One region of the Halobacillus sp. GSS1 genome, then DNA from elsewhere that is predicted to be linked to it. Evidence: riboswitches for the same ligand, from Rfam matches in the RefSeq annotation. Region 1 holds a riboswitch; each other region holds the start of a gene.
The links. A riboswitch is a leader RNA that binds a small molecule or an ion and turns the genes downstream of it on or off. The one in region 1 is predicted to bind S-adenosylmethionine.
Positions count from the first base shown of each region.

Region 2: another riboswitch for S-adenosylmethionine. It lies ahead of J0K78_RS11685 (Na+/H+ antiporter NhaC family protein); the one in region 1 lies ahead of J0K78_RS14415 (methionine ABC transporter ATP-binding protein).
Region 3: another riboswitch for S-adenosylmethionine. It lies ahead of J0K78_RS02940 (methionine ABC transporter ATP-binding protein); the one in region 1 lies ahead of J0K78_RS14415 (methionine ABC transporter ATP-binding protein).

Region 1 covers NZ_JAFLHE010000008.1:40,782-47,974, reverse strand. Annotated here, with positions in the region: gene J0K78_RS14435 (YuzK family famiily protein) at 1-131, opposite strand, end outside; gene J0K78_RS14430 (carboxymuconolactone decarboxylase family protein) at 328-693, opposite strand; gene J0K78_RS14425 (MetQ/NlpA family ABC transporter substrate-binding protein) at 760-1,614, opposite strand; gene J0K78_RS14420 (methionine ABC transporter permease) at 1,646-2,314, opposite strand; gene J0K78_RS14415 (methionine ABC transporter ATP-binding protein) at 2,307-3,332, opposite strand; SAM riboswitch class I at 3,415-3,523, opposite strand; SAM riboswitch class I at 3,749-3,854, opposite strand; gene J0K78_RS14410 (TlpA family protein disulfide reductase) at 3,945-4,367, shown strand; gene J0K78_RS14405 (thioredoxin family protein) at 4,504-4,818, opposite strand; gene J0K78_RS14400 (toprim domain-containing protein) at 4,829-5,176, opposite strand; gene gcvH (glycine cleavage system protein GcvH) at 5,299-5,682, opposite strand; gene J0K78_RS14390 (arsenate reductase family protein) at 5,766-6,125, opposite strand; gene J0K78_RS14385 (acyl-CoA dehydrogenase family protein) at 6,861-7,193, opposite strand, start outside.
Region 2 covers NZ_JAFLHE010000004.1:302,043-309,235, reverse strand. Annotated here, with positions in the region: gene J0K78_RS11695 (exo-beta-N-acetylmuramidase NamZ family protein) at 1-534, opposite strand, end outside; gene J0K78_RS11690 (glycoside hydrolase family 3 protein) at 602-2,704, opposite strand; gene J0K78_RS11685 (Na+/H+ antiporter NhaC family protein) at 3,037-4,440, opposite strand; SAM riboswitch class I at 4,495-4,602, opposite strand; gene J0K78_RS11680 (ABC transporter substrate-binding protein) at 4,673-5,746, opposite strand; gene J0K78_RS11675 (ABC transporter ATP-binding protein) at 5,774-6,547, opposite strand; gene J0K78_RS11670 (ABC transporter permease) at 6,570-7,193, opposite strand, start outside.
Region 3 covers NZ_JAFLHE010000001.1:563,304-570,496, forward strand. Annotated here, with positions in the region: gene J0K78_RS02920 (hypothetical protein) at 96-395, opposite strand; gene J0K78_RS02925 (3-ketoacyl-ACP reductase) at 517-1,239, shown strand; gene J0K78_RS02930 (MetQ/NlpA family ABC transporter substrate-binding protein) at 1,450-2,274, opposite strand; gene J0K78_RS02935 (methionine ABC transporter permease) at 2,297-2,959, opposite strand; gene J0K78_RS02940 (methionine ABC transporter ATP-binding protein) at 2,919-3,962, opposite strand; SAM riboswitch class I at 4,054-4,159, opposite strand; gene J0K78_RS02945 (iron-containing alcohol dehydrogenase family protein) at 4,304-5,374, shown strand; gene J0K78_RS02950 (FAD-binding oxidoreductase/lyase) at 5,380-6,711, opposite strand; gene J0K78_RS02955 (GNAT family N-acetyltransferase) at 6,716-7,193, opposite strand, start outside.

The DNA of each region.
Region 1 (7,193 bases):
TGACTCTCTTCGAATTCACGTTGGCGTTTCTCTTCTACTTTCAAGCGTGTATCCAACTTTCTGCTGTACTCCGCATAACTCATGTTATGAGACTGGTGCATGGCTTTCTCCATATCAGCAGTGTAATTCAAATTCAGATCGTCATTGATAACGAATCAATCCTTTCAGATTATTTACACAATTTAAAATACCACAAATAATATACCCAAACAAAGCCCTTTGAAACTCTAAAATTCACCAAATCAAACTCTTTTCTCTGATGTAAGCGTTTACCTAGAGCGATTGTTTAGAATACATTCGATTTTCTCGAATTTTCTAATAAGTGGATCAATTAACCGTTGACGTCAAATCCATGTATGCATCCTGTACAAGTGTTACAGCCTGGCTCAAAGCTGCTCCTCCTCCAAATGCCGCAGCCACACCACAGGCTTCTAATATTTCCTTCTCTGTTGCTCCCTGATCGACACAGCCCTTCGTGTGGTAAATCATGCAATACTCGTCCTGTGCAACAATGCTGATTCCTAATGCCATCAATTGCTTATCTTTTTTAGATAATTCCCCTGCTTTAAAGCATTCTTGTGTAAATTCATCGAACTTATGAGAAACTTCCGGCATGTGCTCTCTGAAGGCTCCCATTCCTTCTTTATAATCATGTAAATACGTTTGCGTCCACGTCATATTTTGTTCCTGCATACGAAAACCTCCCAATAAAAATAAGTGACTGCGGTTAGTATAAACCGCAGCCACCCATTTTATCCGTTATTCAGCATCACTTGATACCGGCACAACAGCGCCGTCATATTCTTCTTTTATGAAGTCTACGATCTCTTCAGAACGAAGAACTTCTACAAGGGTATTCAATGCTTCATTGTCTTTATCTTCACTATTAGCAGCAACAACGTTTACATATGGAGAGTCAGATTCCTCGAGAATAATTGAATCTTCACTTGGAGACAAGTCAGCTTCAATCGCATAATTTGTATTAATAGCTACAAGCACGTTTTCTTCACGTTGATAAACCTGGGGAAGGTTTGCTGCATCTACACCTGTATCAAATTCAATGTTTTTAGGGTTTTCTACAATATCCTGTACCGTAGCTTCTACTTTTTCAACACTTTCATCCAATTTGATCAGCCCTTCTTTTTCTAAGAGAGAAAGAACTCGTCCGTGAGTAGATACGGAACGACTCATGACTAGCGTCGTGCCCTCTTCTACATCTTCCAGGTTTTCATACTTTTGAGAATAAACTCCGATCGGCTCAATGTGGATACCACCGAGGTTTGCAAAGTCATATCCTTTCTCTTCTTCTTGAGTCTCCATATAAGGGATCGTTTGGAAATAGTTTGCATCGATTCGACCTTCATCTAAGTCTTGGTTCGGTAAAATATAATCCTGATATTCTTCAATCTCTAATGTGATTCCTTTTTCTTCGAGCATAGGTTTTGCTTTTTCAAGAACTTCAGCGTGAGGAACACTAGTAGCTCCTACCTTAATCTCTTTGGTTCCATCCTCACCTTCAGATCCTGATGAAGTTTCCTCCTCATTCGATGACCCGCAAGCTGCGAGAACAAGGATAAATAATACGGCGATTAAACTCGTCCAGATTTTTTTCATTTTTTATTCTCTCCCTTTCTTTATTTTATCTTTATCTTTTATCCAATTTCCGTGAGATCGCATCTCCGATGAATTGGAATATAAACACAATCAATATGATTAAAATGGTACAGATAAATACAACATCAAAATTACTTCTTTGGAAGCCGTAGAAATAGGCGAAGTCGCCAAGTCCACCTGATCCAATTGCACCTGCTACTGCGGTGTATCCAATCAATGCGATCGCTGTTACAGTAATTCCCGATATAAGCGCTGGCATCGATTCCGGGAGTAATACTTTAAAAATGATGGTCGAGTACTTCGCTCCCATAGATTTTGCGGCTTCCACAACACCTTTATCGACTTCTTTCAAAGCAATTTCCACTAAACGGGCATAGAATGGAGCTCCACCAATAATTAGTGCAGGTAGCGCTGCTTGAGGCCCTCGAATAGTTCCAATCAGAAAATCAGTAAACGGGAACAACAATAAAATGAGAATGATAAAAGGAATCGCTCTAAATATGTTAACGATAGAGGCAGTGATCCAATTCAATGTTTTGTTTGCCCAAAGACCCCCAGGGCCGGTCAAATAAAGAAGCAGGCCCAATAGTAAACCTAAAACAAACGTACCCGCGACAGATACCAGAGTCATGTAGAGGGTTTCATTTGTAGCTGTAATCATGTCTTCCATTCTTACGTTCGGGAACCATTCATTAAACATGTGGATTCACCTCCACTTCTACAGATGTTGACCCAATATAATCAATGGCACGCTCGACTTCTTTTTGATTTCCATCAAACTGTACAAACATTGTTCCATACGCACCCTTTTGCGTCTGGGTGATTTTCCCATGCAGAATGTTGACATCTACTTCAAACTTCCTGGATAAATCGCTGATGAGTGCTTGATTTGTACTTTCTCCGACAAAGTGAAGGCGTATAATTTCTCCAGATCGGTAATTATCTTTGATCAACTGCAGGGAGGTCTCTTTTTCCGGATCTCCCATCACCTGATCCACAAACTTCTTCGTTACCGGTTTTTGAGGATGAAGAAAGACATCCAAGACTTCCCCTTGCTCCACAATCTTCCCTTCTTCCATAACCGCCACCTGATGACAAATTTTGCGTATTACATGCATTTCATGTGTAATCAGAACGATTGTAAGGCCGAGCTTTTCATTAATATCCACAAGAAGATCAAGAATCGAATCCGTGGTCTCTGGGTCCAAGGCGGATGTAGCTTCATCACACAAAAGAACTTTAGGGTTGTTTGCAAGTGCTCTGGCTATCCCCACCCTCTGCTTTTGTCCGCCACTCAATTGGGATGGATAAGAACCTCCACGTCCTTTCAACCCCACCAATTCAATCAATTCATCGACTCGTTTCTGCCTTTCAGCTTTAGGGATCCCGGCAATTTCCAATGGAAAAGCGATATTATCATGAACGGTTCGCGACCAAAGCAAGTTGAAATGTTGGAAGATCATTCCGATTTCTTGTCTTGCCAACCTTAATTTTCCTTTGCTTAAAGAAGTGAGTTCCTGATCATCGACAAGAATGCTTCCTTCTGTGGGGTCTTCCAACCGGTTCAGTAAACGAATAAATGTACTTTTACCGGCACCGCTATAGCCGATCACCCCATAAATTTCCCCTTTGTTAATGTTAAGACTTAAATCATCCACAGCTCGTACATCCTGATCTTTCGTGTGGAATATCTTTGATAGTCCTTTAATTGTAATCATGATGATTTCCCTCCACTTCCAAAAAAACGCCGCTCTGTTATGAGAACAGAGCGGCGTTTTTAATCTTACCTAAAAATCTGTTCTCTCATCTGTCAAAGTTTTTCACTTTGCAGGAATTGGCACCTGAGCAAAATAGTTCTGCCGGTTGCCGGGCATCATCGGGCCAGTCCCTCCGCCACTCTGGATAAGAGATTTTAGTCTATTAAATTATTATCACTTTAACTCGTTTAAGTAGCACAAAGAGGATTTTAGCACCGTACGAATTTTGTGTCAACTCCAAAACAGATTGTTCAGAAAATAAAGTCGATCAAAAATAAAAAAAAACGATCAATTATAAACCAAAACATCAAATATTCACGCGATTTACACAATAAAAAAATCCCTTCTTTAATAGAAGAGATTGATCGCGTTTACATTTCTCATCTATCAAAGTCAAAGACTTCGCAGGATTTAGCACCGTACAGTCTACCTGCCGGTTGCCGGGCATCGTCGGGCCAGTCCCTCCGCCACTCTGGATAAGTGAAGATGTCGATATGAAATTAATAATTATGTTAGCATGGGACATAGATTAGCGTCAATCCATAACTTCGCCAGATACAAAGGAGAATGACATTGAGTGAACAAGCCCCTTTATTTGAACTGCCTTATATTAACGATCAATCTTCAATCTATAAACTGGAAGACGACCTAGGGAAAGTTATTGTCTTGACCTTCTGGGCCTCCTGGTGTCCAGATTGCGGGAAAGATTTACCTATGAAAGAACAACTGTTCAAAACGATGGATCATGAAAAAGTAACGATGCTGACGATCAATGTTTCTGGAAGGGAACGGATGATAGAGGAAGGTCTCGAATTCACCGAAAAGTTTTTAATGCAGCCTACTCTTTCTGACGAAGGACGTTACGTTTATGACATGTACAATTGTGATGGCGTTCCTTCCACCATCATCATCAATCAACAAGGTAATATCCATGCGAATTTTGGTGATCAGTCCTCCTTCTTAGATATTGTAAGCAAACTAGGAGAAATCGTATGATATTCATGACTAGAAAAAACAGGGAAGACTCTGGAGAGTCTTCCCTGTTTTTTATTATAGAATAACTTCCAAACCATATTTAATAAGAGAAGTTTTCAATTCTACAGTAGTGGTCATTTCCTGGGAAATACATACACTATTCAACAAAACCAACGACTCTCTCATACATATAGGAGACAGATTGAAAAGCATATATCTTTTCCTCTACCTCCCCATCCCTCGTCACTAGCAGACATGGGACACTTTTAATCTTATAATACTGCATCCATTCAGGGTGCAGAGAAGCATTCATTTCCTTAAAAACTCCCCGATCAAAGACCGCTTCAAGTGTTGTAAGCATTTGACGTGCTAAATGACACGTTGCGCAAAAAGGGCTGTGAACGAAGGTGAGGGTCGTTTGTGGAGCATCAAAGTGCTTCTTTACTTCTGGTGATGTTTTTATTTCCTCCACAGCCATCCTCCTATATTAAATAAATCGATTTTACGTTGAAATGCCTACTAAGTAAGGCTCTTGCTAATTCAGCTTCCGGCGTAGCTGCTACTTCTCTGAAGGCCTTATCTATATAGATATGTTCGGCGTGAGGAAGCTCTTCCGTCAATTGTTTTCTTAATTTGTAGCCAGAGTCATCTTCATCCACGAGAATATACACGGTCCGATCATCTAAATTGTGATCAAAAATCATTTCTTCCATCCGCTCGATTCCTAAAGTCCCATGGGTGCAGATGATTTCAATATCTTCATCAAGAACCTTGTTCAACTTCTTTTTATCCGTGATTCCTTCAACAATGACGATTCGTTCTCCATCCATCTTCATCACCTACTATATAGAAACAGACCATGCCTGTCAGGCATGGTCTGAACATGATTAAGATCAAACGTGATCATGTCAGACAAGGTTTCTTAAAGCCCTGCCTGTCCAATGCACTATCCTTAGTCTTCATCAATCATTGCTTCATATTCTTCCGCGGTCATCAAATCATTGACCTTGGAGTTGTCACTTGGTTCAACAACAACCATCCAGGCTTTATCGTAAGGAGATTCATTAACAAATTCCGGACTGTCTTCCAAGTCTTCATTAACTTCGACAACCTTACCACTAAGAGGAGCATAAAGTTCAGAAACTGTCTTCACAGACTCTACACTGCCAAACGGCTCATCCGCTTCCAGCTCATCCCCGACTTCTGGAAGTTCTACGAATACGATATCTCCAAGTTCTGATTGCGCGAATTCAGTAATACCGACTCTAACTTTTTCCCCTTCTTCTTTCACCCATTCATGTTCTTCAGAATAACGCAGGTCTTTAGGTACGCTCATGTCAATTACCTCCAAAATAATAATTAAAATTCAATAACCAATATAAACATAAAAGCTATAGGCTTCTATTCCCAATAATGTGCTCACTGAGCCCAAACATTTTCAAACTCTTCCTGCTTAAACCCTACCGTTGTTTTTTCACCGTCAGTTAGGATGGGCCGCTTAATCAGCATTCCATCAGATGCTAACCACTCAATCATCTGTGCTTCTTCTGCTTCTTTTAGCTTTTCCTTCATATTCAGTTCTCTATACTTTTTCCCACTAGTGTTAAAGAATTTTTTTGCAGGTTTGTCACTAGTAGCAATAAAGCTCTTCAACTGCTCTTCTGAAGGGGGATTGTTAACAATATGTACAGATTCGTAGTCAATCCCTTCCTCATCCAACCACTTTTTAGCTTTTTTACATGTACCACAATTTGGGTACCAATAGAAGGTTAAAGACATCTCCACACCCTCCTTCATTCTTGTTGTCTAATATTTTATCACAACGAAGGCAAAGATTTCATTTATTTCTTAGATTGTCTTCATATTCACCTCACGCTCTTCCATAATCGCTCCCGATTGTGGAAGACTCAGTTTCGAGACTTTTGTTGAGAGGATGGGGGCTGCGGGGAATAGCTCGCTTTCCGCGGGAGCGCGGTGAGCCTCCTCGGACTGCGTCCTGTGGGGTCTCACCCTGCACCTTTTTCCCGCAGGAGTCTCGCCATTCCCCTCCGCCCCTTTGCCATGAAAGATTCTCAAAACCACGATTAAAAAGTCAGCTCGTATGATTATGGGAAGTGGATTATAGAATATCTCCATAGCACTTAAAAGCTTGATCCAGAGCGCTTTATACCTCTAACAGTTGGACGGTGGAAGACCATCCAACTTTGTACAGGGGTTCGTTTCTCTCTTACATCGAAAGGGGTGGTTGGGAAGCTGCGAGACTCCCGCGGGAATGGATTGGCTGGCGAGACCCCGCAGTGCGTAGCACGAGGAGGCTTGCCGTCATCCCCGCAGGAAAGCGAGTAGCTTCCCAGCCACCCCTGGCGCACAATCCAGGTAACGAACCCTGGAAAGTCTCGAAACTGAGTCTTCAAGAAACCTGCCATATTGTTTAAGATGAATAGAGAAAAACGAAGGCCTGCACCTTCGCGTTTTCGAAAGTGCAGGCCCTGTGTGACATTCAATCTTATTTTTTTAAACCGTATACTTTTCAGCTTCAATCAATGCTTTTGCAATCTCACGCTTCTTAGGAATAACATTTGTTGGTGTATGACGTGTCAGTTTACGCATGGCACCGAGCATCATTCTTAAAGAATCCCCGGATTCCGCTGCAATCAATGTTTCTTTCGCATGTCCTTCGATTCGATTGAAGGCTTCCTGCACATACACTTGTGTATAGAGGAGTTTCTGTTTGTTCTTCTCTTCACCTGATTTATTGATTGCTTTCTCCGTACGAAGAACGGCAGATTCCATGTTATAAATCTCGCCTACTATATCCGCGATATTTACAAGAAGTTCTTGTTCATT
Region 2 (7,193 bases), on a different contig from region 1:
AAGCACGATGAATGGAATGTCATTTTCCTGAGCTGCTTCCATTGCATAAGCCATCGTGTAAATGTACGTGTAAAAACGTGTCCCTACATCCTGGATATCAAACAGGAGCACATCAATATCTTCTAACATCTCCGGAGTCGGTTTGCGTGTCTTACCATAAAGACTGTAGACAGGAACTCCTGTCTTTTCATCTATATAAAAATCCACATACTCTCCAGCCTGAGCACTGCCCCTCACCCCGTGTTCCGGTCCATATAACGCCGTAAGGTTAACATCCTCATCGTTGTGTAACAAATCAACGATACTGTTCAAATTTTGATCAACACCGGTCGGATTTGTAATCAGTCCTACATTCTTGCCTTCAATCAGATCTTTTTCTTCATCTAAGAGGACTTCCACTCCAAGCTTGAAAGGCTCTGCTTTTTTATTGTGCCCTTTGTGTTTACCAGGATTGCCGTTATGATCTGCGAAAACAACGGAGAATGTCGACCATGTCATCATCAATACCAAGGCAAGCATCAACCACTTTTTCAAAATAAACCTCTCCCTTTTGATTATATTGAAGAAGGGCGTGAAGCCCCTCTTCCTAAAAAGTCATGTACTAGTAACTCAACCCCGTACCATATTCAAACAAAGTGCCGCCATCAGCTCCTGGAATCGTCACAGGGAGCTGTCCAGTCGGGTTGTTCGCACCGAAAATGGTAGCAGCCGTTGCTTCAAAGCTTGCATCTCTGAATCCGTACTGAGCGATATAAGCATCCACTCCTGGATAAGCCATGACGTCATAAGGGTTTCGAATGCCGACTCCGATCACTTCTGCATTGGTATTTGCCATCACATCCTGCATCAGCTGCATTTGAGGATGAGTGGCTGAACGCGTGTACACATTGTAAGTGTACGTACCGAAGATAACCTTGTCTGCTTCTGCCACCGTTTGCTTTTGCTCAGCTGTTAATTCACGTTCCCCTGTTTTGATTAAGGTCGTATTTGAATGATGAGCAGATACAGCCTCTTCAAGATCACCAATAAAGGAGTTTCCAATCACCACGATTTGTTTATCACCCGATGCGTCTGCAGGCAGAACCCCATCATTTTTCACTAGTGTAATGGAACGTTCCGCTGCTTCTCTTTCCACCGCTTTATGTGCATCTGACCCGACGACTTCCTCCGCTTCTGCAATTTTCTCATCAATTGGTTGAGGCATTTCTTCTTTGATGATTCCCCTGTTCAATTTCAAGGTAAGGATCCGTTCAACAGAATCTTCAATCGTAGCCATCGGTATTTCGCCAGACTCGACAGCTTCATAGACACCTGAAGCCACTTCTTCGAGACCTACAGGCATAAGCGCAATATCTGTCCCGGCATTGATCGCACGAATAACAGCATCCACCGGTCCGAAATGGTCAGCGATAGCTTTCATATTCAAAGCGTCAGTGACGACGACTCCATCATAATTCATCTCTTCACGCATCAAACCTGTCAGTACTTTTTCAGAAAGAGTGGCTGGAAGGGCAATTTCAGAACCATCCTTCTGAGAGATTACTTTCGTATCATCGATTTTCGGGAACGTAATATGCGCAGTCATGATCGCATCAATGCCCGCATCCATCGCTTGTTGGAATGGATACAACTCAACTTCCTTCAGCCGCTCAAGGTCGTATGGGACTTCAGGAAGTCCAAGGTGGGAATCTGTCGCTGTATCCCCATGACCCGGAAAGTGTTTTGCCGTTGCGGCTACTCCATGTTGCTGCAGCCCTTTCGTATACGCCACGCCCATTTTTCCAACAAGCTCAGGATCTTCTCCGAAAGAACGAACCCCGATGACAGGGTTGTCAGGATTATTGTTCACATCCATGACAGGGGCAAAGTTCATGTTGATACCAAGAGAGGAAAGTTCAGCCCCGATCACAGACCCTACATCTTCCGCGATTTCTTCGGAACGAGTAGCACCCAGAGCCATGTTTCCAGGCATGTCCGTTCCTGACTGAAGACGAGTCACAATTCCGCCTTCCTGGTCAATCGTCATAAGCAGTCCATATTTTTCAGAGGCTGCTTGATAATCAGAAACAAGCTTCGCTGTTTGTTCCGTTGTCACAACGTTTTCACGGAATAAAATGACCCCACCCAGATGATATTCCTGTACCATTTCTTCGATTTCAGGAAGCATTTCCGTCACGTTTTCACCTTCCCATTTCCTGAAATCAGGCATGAGCATCTGGCCGACTTTTTCCTCCATTGTCATGTTGGAAAGAGCATGTTGGACGAGGTCGTAACGATCACCATCCTGCTTTTTGATGGTCGGTTTAAATTCCGTCCTCCCTTTTTTGGAGTGGTCCGGTTTAAAATCAAGGGCAATCCGATCTTTAAAATCACCGTTCGATACCGTCACCCATGTACGTCCAGGTTTTCCTGTAAAAGTGACCGTACCGTCATCCTCCACAGTGGCAACGTTCGAATTCTTCGATTTCCAAACGAGTCCGTCTTCCACTTTTGTAAAATGTCCGTCTTCATACACATTCAGTGCGGAAAGAGTAAACTCATCCCCTTCCATCGTTAAATCTGCCTGTGGTACGTTTTCAAAGATGATTAAATCCGATAATCCGCCATCTTCAGCGGCTTCCACCTTTGTACCCATCAACCACGATGGCAGCATCATACCCAGGGTCAGTGTAAAGATAAACATCCATTTCCCCGCCATTCTCATTCGCCATTCCTCCTTGATTTATCTATTTGTAAAAGGTGTCTTCCTATCCAAAAAGACCCTTTCGCAAAACGTTTTCTAAAAAAGCAGTTCTTCATAAAGTCGGTATAGGAGAAATATTGTTGTAAACGTTTACATTTTGTAATAAAAGCGTAACGGAAATAGATATAGTCGTCTATACCACTTAAGGCCCGAATCGTCCTTTTTCCCTTCTTTTTCCAAAGCTTTCCTACTATTCCAATCGACTCATTTTAAAATAATATGTCAACCTTTCTTGAAATTAATGTAAAAAAAGTACATAAAAAAAGGAACCTGGATCCAGGTTCCTTTCCCTCTTAAGAAGCACTCCTCATTACGGCTTTCCTTTTTTCTACTGTGAATTTCGGATATCTGAAAGCGATCGCTAAAAGACCGGCTGCAGCTGTGAGTAAAGGATAAATGCAAAACGGAACAATCGCGACAGGAGAAATACCAGCCACACCTGCCACTGCTAAAATCTGTCCACCATAAGGAATGATTCCCTGAACGGAACTGGCAAAGATATCGAGGATACTTGCGGAGCGACGCCCTTCGATGCCGTATTCATCAGAAATCTGTTTCGCCAGCGGGCCCGCTGTAATGATGGAAATCGTGTTGTTCGCAGTAGAAAAGTTGACGGCCGTCACAATCCCTGCAATACCAAGCTCCCCGCCACGATTCGAGTTCACTTTCCGACTCACGGCTTGTAATAGAAACTCTATCCCTCCATTTGCACGGATCAATTCCACAAGACCACCGAGCAAAATCGCTATCATTGCGAGCGTCTGCATATTCGTAAATCCATCCCCTACCATAGTGACGAACTCCATACCAGAAAACTTTCCAAGCAGAAGGCCGACACCTCCGGCGAAAACAATACCACCAATCAAAACATAAATGACATTCACTCCGGCAATCGCAAAGCCAAGCACGCCTAAGTAAGGTAAAATTTCTACAATGTTGTACGCGTAGTTTTCATCCAGGCTAGCCGAGGCATCCGCCGTCATTACAGCAAAAATAACGGCCGTGATGATGGCTGCTGGTAAAACGATAAAGAAATTTGCTTTGAACTTCTCTTTCATTTCCGTGCCTTGCGTACGGACAGCTGCAATGGTCGTATCTGAAATAACGGAAAGGTTGTCCCCAAACATTGCACCACTGACAATGGCACCCATGACCAGGGCAAGGCCAATGTCCGTCTGTTCTGCCACGCCTACGCCGATAGGGGCGAGGGCAACCACCGTACCTGTTGAGGTCCCCATGGAAATCGAGATGAAGCAGCCGATGACAAACAAACCGACGACCATCCAGCCTCCAGGGAGATAAGTCAAGCCGAGATTGACGGTGGATTCAACTGCTCCCATTCCGGATGCTACGGCAGCAAATGCGCCCGCCAGCAGGAAGATGATCACCATTAAAATGATGTTCGGGTGCCCTCCTCCTTTCGTCAACTGGGAAATTTTCGTTTGGAAATCCGTTTTCCGGTTCATGGCTAAGGCGAAGAGAATAGCTGCGAATAGGGCAACTAGAACGGGCATTTTATAAAAATCACCTGTGATGACCCCTGATCCGATGAAAAGCAAAATAAAGACCACAAATGGGATGAGTGCGAAAGCATTGCTGCTTGGTTTTGTCATGATTTGACCTCCTTTTTTATATAACTCATCAGAATAGTTGGTTTTATCCCGAGAAAAGTTCCTGATCCAAAAGAAGGCGGCCAACAAAAAAGAGCCTTCTTACAATAAGAAGGCTCTTGAAACGTATCCGTTCATTCCTTCTTATCTCTCAAGTGATCATCACTTGCTGGACTTAGCACCGGCCAACCGATGTTGGTGGTTGCTGAAGCTTCACAGGACCAGTTCCTCCGCTTCTCTTGATAAGAAATATTCAATTGAGTTAATGGTAACTTTACAATAAAAAAGATCCTCTGACAAGAGATTTTCAGAAAAATTGTTATCGATCGTAGCGCCCGATCATTTCCATCGCTTCTTCAGAAAGAGACGTGTCGATGGCATCATTGAAGTTAATATCTCCACTGATAGCACCGTTCGCATCATACATCTCGAACTGTTTCTTAATATCGTCAATAAACATTTCTCCGTTAGGGTCAAGCCCCGTCACACCGACTTTCTTCCAAACTTCTGCGTCCTTAAGCGCCGTATGTTTGGTCATGATATCAATCACTTCATCAAGACCTTCATCATGAAGGAACGCATCATTATAATCACGGACACCCTTCAGATAGGCAGCCATAAAACGTACAGAAACGTCGGTTTCTTTTTCGATGAAATCAGGGGATCCCAGCACCATCGCAATCTGTGCATCCGGAGCGAAATCTGTAGCGTCACCGAAACGAACGTGCAGGTTCTGTGCTTCTCCCTGAGTGATCAGTGGCTCGATCTGAAGAGCGGCATCAATCGATTTGTTCCCCATGGCCGCAAGCATGTTTCCAAAGTCAGACATGAGAACAAATTCGACATCGTCTTCTGTCAGACCGGCATGTTCAAGCATGCGCTGAAAAATATAATCATCCACAGCATTTCTCGATGAAACGGCAATCCGCTTTCCTTTCAAGTCGCTGTACTCTTTGATTTCATCCTGCAGATCTTCACGAATCACAAAACTGAAATAGGAGCTGCCATCGAAATAATGCCCTTTATCGGCAATGATCTTCACGTCAATCCCCTGGGCGATAGCATTGAAGAAGGAAGCCGTGGAAACACCACCGGCAATATCCACTTCCCCTGCTGCCAGAGCTGGAAGCATATCGTCACTATTGGCGAACGTTGTGAACTTGATATCAATGTTGTAATCGTCAAAGTACCCTTTTTCTTCAGCAATATAAAAGCCGGCCCCTGAAGCTGCTCCATCTTCAGCTATTACTACCGTCGCCTTCTTATCTAATGGAGCAAAATCACCGTCTGTGAGGCCACCGCTACCTGTATCTCCCCCGTCATCACTGGAGGAACACCCGAACAGCACAAAGATAATCAACAAAAAAGAAAACAGATGACATACTTTTTTCATCATGGGATTCCAATCCCCTCTCTTCCTCTATTTACGCGAACGCTGTACTTCTTCCTGAAGATGATTCCAAATCTCCACAAAATGCTCCGCCATCAAAGGGTCCGCCCGTACCTGCTCCATATTTCTCGGGCGCGGCAGATCAATCCGTTTTTCATCGATAATCGTGCCGGGCTGCGAGCTCATTAACAAAATCCGGTCGCTAAGTAGGAGCGCTTCATCTATGCTATGGGTAATAAATAAGACCGTTTTCTTCGTTTCTGACCATATATTTAAAAGTTCCTCCTGCAAAATGAATTTATTCTGCTCATCGAGCGCAGCAAAAGGTTCATCCATAAGGAGGATTTCCGGATCGTTCGCAAATGCTCTCGCAATGCTGACGCGCTGCTTCATCCCACCGGAAAGCTCTTTTGGATAGAGCTTGGCGAATTTCTCGAGCCCTACTTTATTCAAATAATAAGCGGTCCGCTCCTTGATTACATCTGCAGGCATGTGTCTCATCTTTAACCCGAAACTCACATTGCCTTCAACGGTCAACCATGGAATGACTCCTCTTTCCTGAAAAACCATCGACTGCAGCGGCCGTTCTTTTTTACTCTTTGCAATCGTGAAGGAGCCACCACTTGGTTTTTCTAACTCCGCCAGAATCCTTAACAGCGTCGTTTTCCCACAGCCGCTCGGCCCGACGAGACAGACGAATTCACCATCCGCAATATCAAGAGAAATCCCCTCTAAGGCCGTCACGCGGGTCTCTTTTTTATAAAAAACCTTTGTTAAATCCTGAATCGATATTTTAGCCTCCATCCCCTGTCGCTCCTTTCATCAGTTAGCGCCATGGCAGCAATTTGGCCTGCAGGCCCCGGAGAATGACCGAAAACAAATAGCCGAAGAACGAAATGAGCACAAGCCCGACAAACATTTCTTTCAACAAAAAAGCTTTATACGACGTCCAGATCAAATACCCGATCCCTGAATTGGCTCCCATCATTTCCGCTGCGACAATCGTAAGCAGCGCGATCGCCTGCCCCATCTGAATCCCTTCGAGCATGACCGGAAGCGAACCCGGCAATGCAATCTTGAAAAAGAACTGCTTCGAATCGGCCCCATAATTCTTTGCCACATCCAAATAAATGCGGTCAATGTTTACAACGCCCGCTACTGTGTTTATGACGACAGGAAAAAACACACTCCCCGCAATCGTCACCACTTTGGAAACTTCACCGACACCGAATAAGATGATGATGATCGGCAGGAGCGCAAGGGTCGGGATCGGCATGAGTGCCATGATAAGAGGTGAAAGGAAATGGCGGATGGGTCCATAAAGTCCCATCAAAAGACCGATCACAATCGCCGGTATGACCCCGAGCAGGAACCCGGCAAAAATACGAAACAAGGAAATCCCGACATGATGGAACAGCTCCCCGCTCATCCCCATCGCCCAGAACGTCCC
Region 3 (7,193 bases), on a different contig from region 1:
TCCCTCATTTTTACCAGTTGGAATATTTAACCATATGTTCCGAAACCATGATTCATGATTACTGCTGGTTAGCTCACTTTATTAAGCGCTGGATCTCAGGCTTCTACCATATGATTTGGTTTAAAAGTGTACACCAAAACATTCAATAGACTTACCGGGAATAAAGCGATGTATAGATAGAACGAAACAGGATCGCCACTCATTCCGAACTCATCCACGATAAAACCGCTGCTGTTCAGGCAGACGCTGCCGATGATCAAACTCATCGATGTAATGAAGAATAGTGTCCATCCATTCACCTTCTTTTCCTTTTGAAAAATGATAAATAGAGTAAGCAGAACGGAGACAGTCACTAATAATAAGAAGACTGGTCTCAAAAGCACAAAAGTTTCCATAAAATCCCTCCCTACTCTCCTAGTCTATCAAAGGATTCCTCCTGAAGGTAGTTGCTATCTTTTGCTTTCAATAAAGGAAACTCGTAGACTTGATTAAAGAATAGGTAAAGGAGTGAGAATCATGGCACAAGAAATCAAAGGAAAAATCGCTTATGTTACCGGTGCAGGTCGCGGAATCGGAAAGGCTACGGCTTTGCAGCTGGCAAAAGAAGGCGTTCATGTGGGGTTGATCGCCCGGACCGAAAGCCGTCTTGAGGAGGTTGCAGAAGAAGCCCGTTCCTATGGTGTACAGGCAGCAGTGGCATCCGCTGACATTTCTGACCTTGAAGAAGTTGAAAAAGCCATACAGCAGTTAAAAGAAGAAATTGGTGAAGCGGACATTCTCATCAACAATGCTGGGATCGGTGTGTATGGGAAGTTCCTTGAACTTGAGCCGGAAGAATGGAAACGGACGTTTGAGGTGAATGTTTATGGTACATACCATGTCACGAGAGCGGTCCTGCCAATGATGAAGGAGAAAAACCAAGGGGATATCATCAATATTTCCTCTAGTAGTGGGCTTAAAGGCACAGCCGGTTCTACGGCTTACAGTGGATCGAAGTTCGCCCTTCAAGGCATGATGGAGGCGCTCATGCAGGAAGTAAGAAGAGATAATATCCGCGTCTTCACCCTAAACCCGAGTCTTGTCGCGACAGAACTCGCTTTAGGCGAAGACATGGAAGGACAGGATAAAGAGAAGTACATGCAGCCCGAGGACCTTGCTGAGTACATGGTTTCTCAATTGAAATTACACCCTAGAATTTTCATCAAACAGTCGCTTCAGTGGGCGACCAATCCTTTTTAAATCAGGCACAATTCCTGGAAGGATTAAATTTAAAGAAATTAAATTAAAAGCATAGTGAGAACCGCCTGAATCATAAAGATCCAGGCGGTTCTTTTTTTATGAATGTACTCTCCGATGATTTAAGTAATGTTGACCTGTTCCAAACAACGCGTATGGTTGTCTGGAACGATATAAAAAAAGAGGCTGACGTGTAAACGCCAGCCTTCCTTTTTATTCTTTCATCCACTGTGGTTTTCCGAAGCCTTTAAATTCTTCATCGATGATTTTTTCAAACTCCTCTGACTCCACCACTTCTTTAATATCTTTCACAAATTGAGCGTCCAGATCTTCCGTCTTCACTGCTACACGGTTCCGGTAATCATCAGGCATGTCTTCCAAAGCTAGAGCATTCAGAAGATCCATTCCGGCTGCCAGAGCATAGTTCCCTGGAACCATGGACAAATCTTCGCTGTCAACAAGACGTGGCAATTGCCCTGCTTCGACTTCGACAAACTTGATGTCTTTCTTATTCTTCGTGATGTCGTTCAATGATGCACGTAGAGGATCGACACTGTCATCAACCTCAACAAGGCCTTCATCTTCAAGCACAATCAATGCACGGGCAAGATTCGTCGGATCGTTCGGCACGCCCATCGTGCTTCCTTCTTCAATACTCTCGATATCCTCGTATGTATTGGAGTAAATCCCCATTGGTGCCGTCGGTACGATGATCACTTCGGATAGATCCAGGTTGTTTTCCTTGGCGAACGACTCTAAGTAAATTTTATGTTGAAAAAGGTTTGCGTCCAAATCTCCATTGGCAAGGGCTTTGTTTGGTTGAACATAGTCTGTGAATTCTTTGTTCGTCACCTCGTATCCCTTTTCTTCCAACAAGGGAGCGATCGCTTTCGTGACCATGTCGCTGTACGGTCCAGCCGTAGCGCCGAATCGGATCGTGTCTTTTCCAGAAGCGTCCGCACTTTCTTCTTCCTCTCCGCACGCAGCTAGAAATGCAATCGATAATAAAGTGACACCTAACAAAATGAGTTTTTTCATGATGGTACCTCCTAAGTTTTCTTTAATTCTTTTTCACCGTTTTGGCAATGTAATCGCCTGTGTATTGTACGATTTGAACAAGAACAATTAGCAGGATGACGGTTGTAAACATGACAAAGTTATCATAGCGGTAGTAACCATACCGAATCGCCAAGTCTCCAATTCCACCGCCCCCGATGGCCCCTGCCATGGCCGAGTACCCAATCAAACTGATGGCAGTGATCGTCAATCCGCTGATTAATCCGGGTTTGATTTCCGGGAAAATGATATCTTTAATGATCAACCAAGGAGAAGCCCCGCAGGCGATGGCCGCTTCGATCACCCCTTTGTCAATATCACGCGCCGATGATTCCACAATCCTTGCGTAAAAAGGGATCGCAGCTACAGAAAGAGCGACGGATGCCGCAACCGGCCCTGTCGTAGTTCCGATCAGGAAGTTGGTAAAAGGAAACAGAAAGACGAGTAAAATGATGAACGGAACCGAACGGATCAGGTTCACTACGACGCCGACGATGCTTTTGATGGTTCGATTCTCCAAAAATAAATCACGGTCTGTCACAAACAGAAGTAATCCAAGCGGAAGTCCTGCAATTAAAGCGACGAGGAGTCCGATACCTACCATGATCAGTGTTTCCAGGAATGATTTATTCAGCTCTGGCCAGAGATTGATCAGCTGTTCGATCATCTTGCAGCACCTCCACTTCTCCAAGTTTCCCTTTCAAATCATCGATCGCCTGTTTGACAACTTTCTGTTCTCCAGTCAATTCCATGACGAAGTTTCCGAGCGCCTGGTCCTGGATGTAGTCGATTTTCCCGTGGAGAATATTGGCCCGTACTTTAAATCCTTGCAAGAGGTCTGACACAATCGATTCGTTCGCCGAGTCCCCTTTGAACGTCATATGTACGATGGTCCCTTTTCTTTCGGAGAGAATCTTTTCAGGAATTTTGAAGTCGATCACCGTTTGAATGAAGCGTTTGGTGAGTTCGTTTTCAGGCGCTGCGAAGATTTCGTACGTAGACCCCTGTTCTACGATTTTCCCGTCCTCCATCACAGCACAGCGATCGCAGATTTCTTTCACGACTTCCATTTCATGGGTAATGAGAACGATCGTGAGTCCGAGTTTGCGGTTGATCTTTCTTAACAACTTCAGTATGGATTGTGTCGTGTTCGGGTCCAGAGCAGAAGTGGCTTCATCACATAAAAGCACTTTAGGATCATTGGCGAGCGCTCTCGCAATGCTCACTCTCTGTTTTTGACCTCCACTTAACTGGGCAGGATACGCATCAGCTTTATCTGACAAACCGACAAGGTCCAAGAGCTCCTGGGCCCTTCTTTTTCTTTCCTGTCGGTTGACGCCTGAAGCCTTTAAAGCGAAGGCGACATTTTCCAAAACGGTTTTCGCCATTGCCAGGTGGAAACCCTGAAAGATCATCCCGATGGATTGCCTTGCCTTCCTCAGGTCTTTAGGATTCAATGTCATGAGATCGATTCCATCCACCATGACCTTCCCTTTTGTCGGACGTTCCAGAATGTTCATACATCGCAGCAGCGTACTTTTACCAGCCCCGCTGTACCCGACGACTCCGAAAATCTCACCTTTCTTGATGTCCAAGGAGACGTCATCGACTCCGATTACGGTTTTCTCCTTGGATTGATAGACTTTGCTCAATTGTTCCAATGAAATCATCGGCTTCCCCCCTCATGATTATGTTAAATAAAGTCCCATAAAAAAACTCCCGCCCTTTACGGGAGAGAGTTTCGCATGAAAGACTGCTAAACTCTTATCTCCCAGAATAGAAATATTCTGCAGGAATTAGCACCACTCCAATTGGAAGGTTGCTGTGATCTCTACGGGCCTTTTCCCTCAATCACTCTTGATAAGAATTTCGTTTATGTTTTAACACTTTAACGCAAGTGATAGGTTTTGTAAATAATTTTCTCAATTTTTTCAATTATAATTTTTCTCCGTTGACATGGCATTTTCAGGTATGGATAATAATGGTCATATCTTAGAGGGAGGAATTTTGAATGGAAACGATCCAAGTACAAGGGGCGCCGACTTATTACCGTTGCGAGCCCGGCATTTTGCAAAAAGTACCTGACCTCGTGAAGGATGAAACGTTCACGCATGGGACCATCATCCATGGCAGCGATTCGTGGAGCATGGTCAAACCTTACATCCCTGAATTTCCATTTGCTGTCGAAACCATCCCCTATGAAGGGGAATGCACACATAAAGAAGTGGAAAGAATCGCGGAGAGAATCACAACCACAGATGTCCTGATCGGTGTTGGTGGAGGGAAAATCCTCGACCTTGCGAAAGCATGCGGGGCTCGCCTGGACCTGCCTGTGATTCTGATTCCCACCTTGGTTTCCAACTGTGCCGCTTGGACGCCTCTCAGTGTTTTTTACGATGAAGAGGGGAATTTCCTTGAATATATCATTTACAAAAGAAGTACATACATGGTCATCGTCGATCCGGGTATGCTCGTTACCTCACCTGTAGAATATCTCCGGGCAGGGATTGGAGATACGATCGCCAAATGGTATGAGGCCGACGTTTTGACGAGCCATATAAAAGAAAAGCCTCTCCCCTTGGAAATGGCTCTCCACGCTGCAAAATTGTGCAGAGACGTTCTATTCCAGGAAGGAAAAGACGCTGTGGCGGCCAATGAAAACACTCAATGCACGTTCGCATTCACACATGTCGCTGAAACGATCATCATGGCTGGAGGTATGGTCGGGGGTTTTGGAGATGGTTACGGTCGTATATCCGGCGCGCACTCCATCCACAACGGCCTGACGAAAGTGCCGGGGACACATAAGTTTTTGCATGGAGAAAAAGTAGCCTACGGCATCCTTGTCCAGCTGGCTCTCGAGGGTAAAACCGATCAAATCGAGCAGCTGATTCCCTTTTACAAATCCATGCAGCTCCCTCTCACCCTCAAGGAGCTGGATGCAGATTCCCTGGAGGATATAGAAACCATTTCCTACTATGCCACTCGTCCCAGCGAATCAATTCACCTGATGGGGATTCAAACGCAAGCCCAAGTAAAAGAAGCGATCCTTACTGTAGAAAAAAGCTTAGCCTCCTTGTAAAAAGGCTAAGCTTTCATACAGCGGGCTAAGTAAATGCCACTCGCTGCCGCCTGCGACAAAGAGTGCGTCTCCCCGGAGCAGTCTCCGATCAAATACAAACCTTGTAGCTCCGTTTCAAAATGCTTATCTGTAAAGATCTTCGCTTCATAAAATTTGCTGTCCATTCCATATAGGATGGTGTCACAATCGATTTTTTCTCCAAGCAGCCCTTCCAATGCCTCGAAAAACTCAAGAAGCGCTTCTAAATAAAGAGGCGGAACTTCATTTTGGAGATCTCCTGCTTCTGCTTCCAGCGAAGGATGGATCACTTCTGAATCAAGACGAATCGACGTTTTTCCTGCCAATAGATCTCCCAACTTCTGAGCCACAATCCTGTCCTGCCCTTGATTGATACCTCCAATGACACGATGAGCTTCTGCCATAGCTTCGGCTTGATTTTTGAAATACCGCGGAACGAAAAGAGTGAAATTCAAATTCTGACTCGGTTCCTCCTCGTTCTGATTCTGACCATCTGCCATCACCAGGCCATGCTGATACTTGCGTATGATTCTCCCGCGTGGATTCATGCAGTAAGTGGTCGCGGAAAAGCGGTCGTTTATGTAATGCAGTTTCGTTTCAAACGTTTCCTGAAGGATGGCATCAAGCTGATTGCCGCGCATCTCCACCCGGACCCCGAGATCCAACCGAGTCTCTCCTGCTTTCAGCCCTAAATCCCGGGTCTTGGATTTCAGCCATTCTCCCCCGCTCATGCCTGTCGCGAACACTACTTTCCTGCTTTGAAACCGCCCATGGTTTGTATCAATGGAAAATCGGCCGTTTTCTTTTGTAACCGCCGTCACATCCGCTTCGAAGGTAAACGTCAACCGTTCAGACATGACCTCATACATGCTTTGAAAAACCCCCCGGGCGAGCTGCGTCCCCAGGTGGCGGACTTCTGTTGAGAAAACCCGTAAGGAGTGCTGGGCGGCTTTTTTGGAGAGTTTCTCATTTTTCGTACTGTATTTTTCCACAAGGTCGCCACCATAAGAACATAAAAGCTCATCGACTTCTTCCATGAGCGAGAGCGTTGCCTCTTCCCCGATCTTCTTTCCCAGTTGTCCTCCAAAGTCGTTCGTATAATTGAATTTCCCTTCGGATTTTCCCAACCCGGCAAATCCTATGTAGCGATCGCAAGGGCCATCACAGATACAGCTCTCCTGCTGCAATCCACACGTCCGTTCAACCAGAGGTTTTCCTTTATCGATCACATGGATGTTCACATCCGGATGTTCCTCGGCTAACGTGTGAGCAAGAAACACCCCGCTGACGCCGGCACCAATGATCGTTATGTCATACATGGGATCACTCCCCTTTTTCACGGACTTTGGCATAGATACACGTATCGGTTAAACGTTTTCCATCGACAGAAAGATCGTCGTTGCGGAGGATTCCTTCCAGTTCAAAACCAAGAGACTCCGGAATGGCGCGGCTTCTTTTGTTTTCCGATTCACAGCGGATTTCCACCCGCGCTCCACCCAGGTCATGCAACGCATAGGTCGTCAAAGCTTCCACCGCTTCCCGCATGTAGCCTTTTCCACTATGAGCGGTATCCATCCAGTAGCCCAGTTCAAACTTCGGCACATCCCAGTCCATTCGATGAAAACCTGTCGAACCGACGAAGGTTTTTTCCTCTTTTAGAAAAACGAGATACCTCAGGTTCTGTCGCAGCAAAAACTTCGCATGCGCTTCTCTTGCGTTTAATTCCGTATCTTCGACCGTCGGTGTCTCCTGGACGAATCCGAGCCAGGGTTTCAGTTCATTCACAGACCTCTGGATCGCC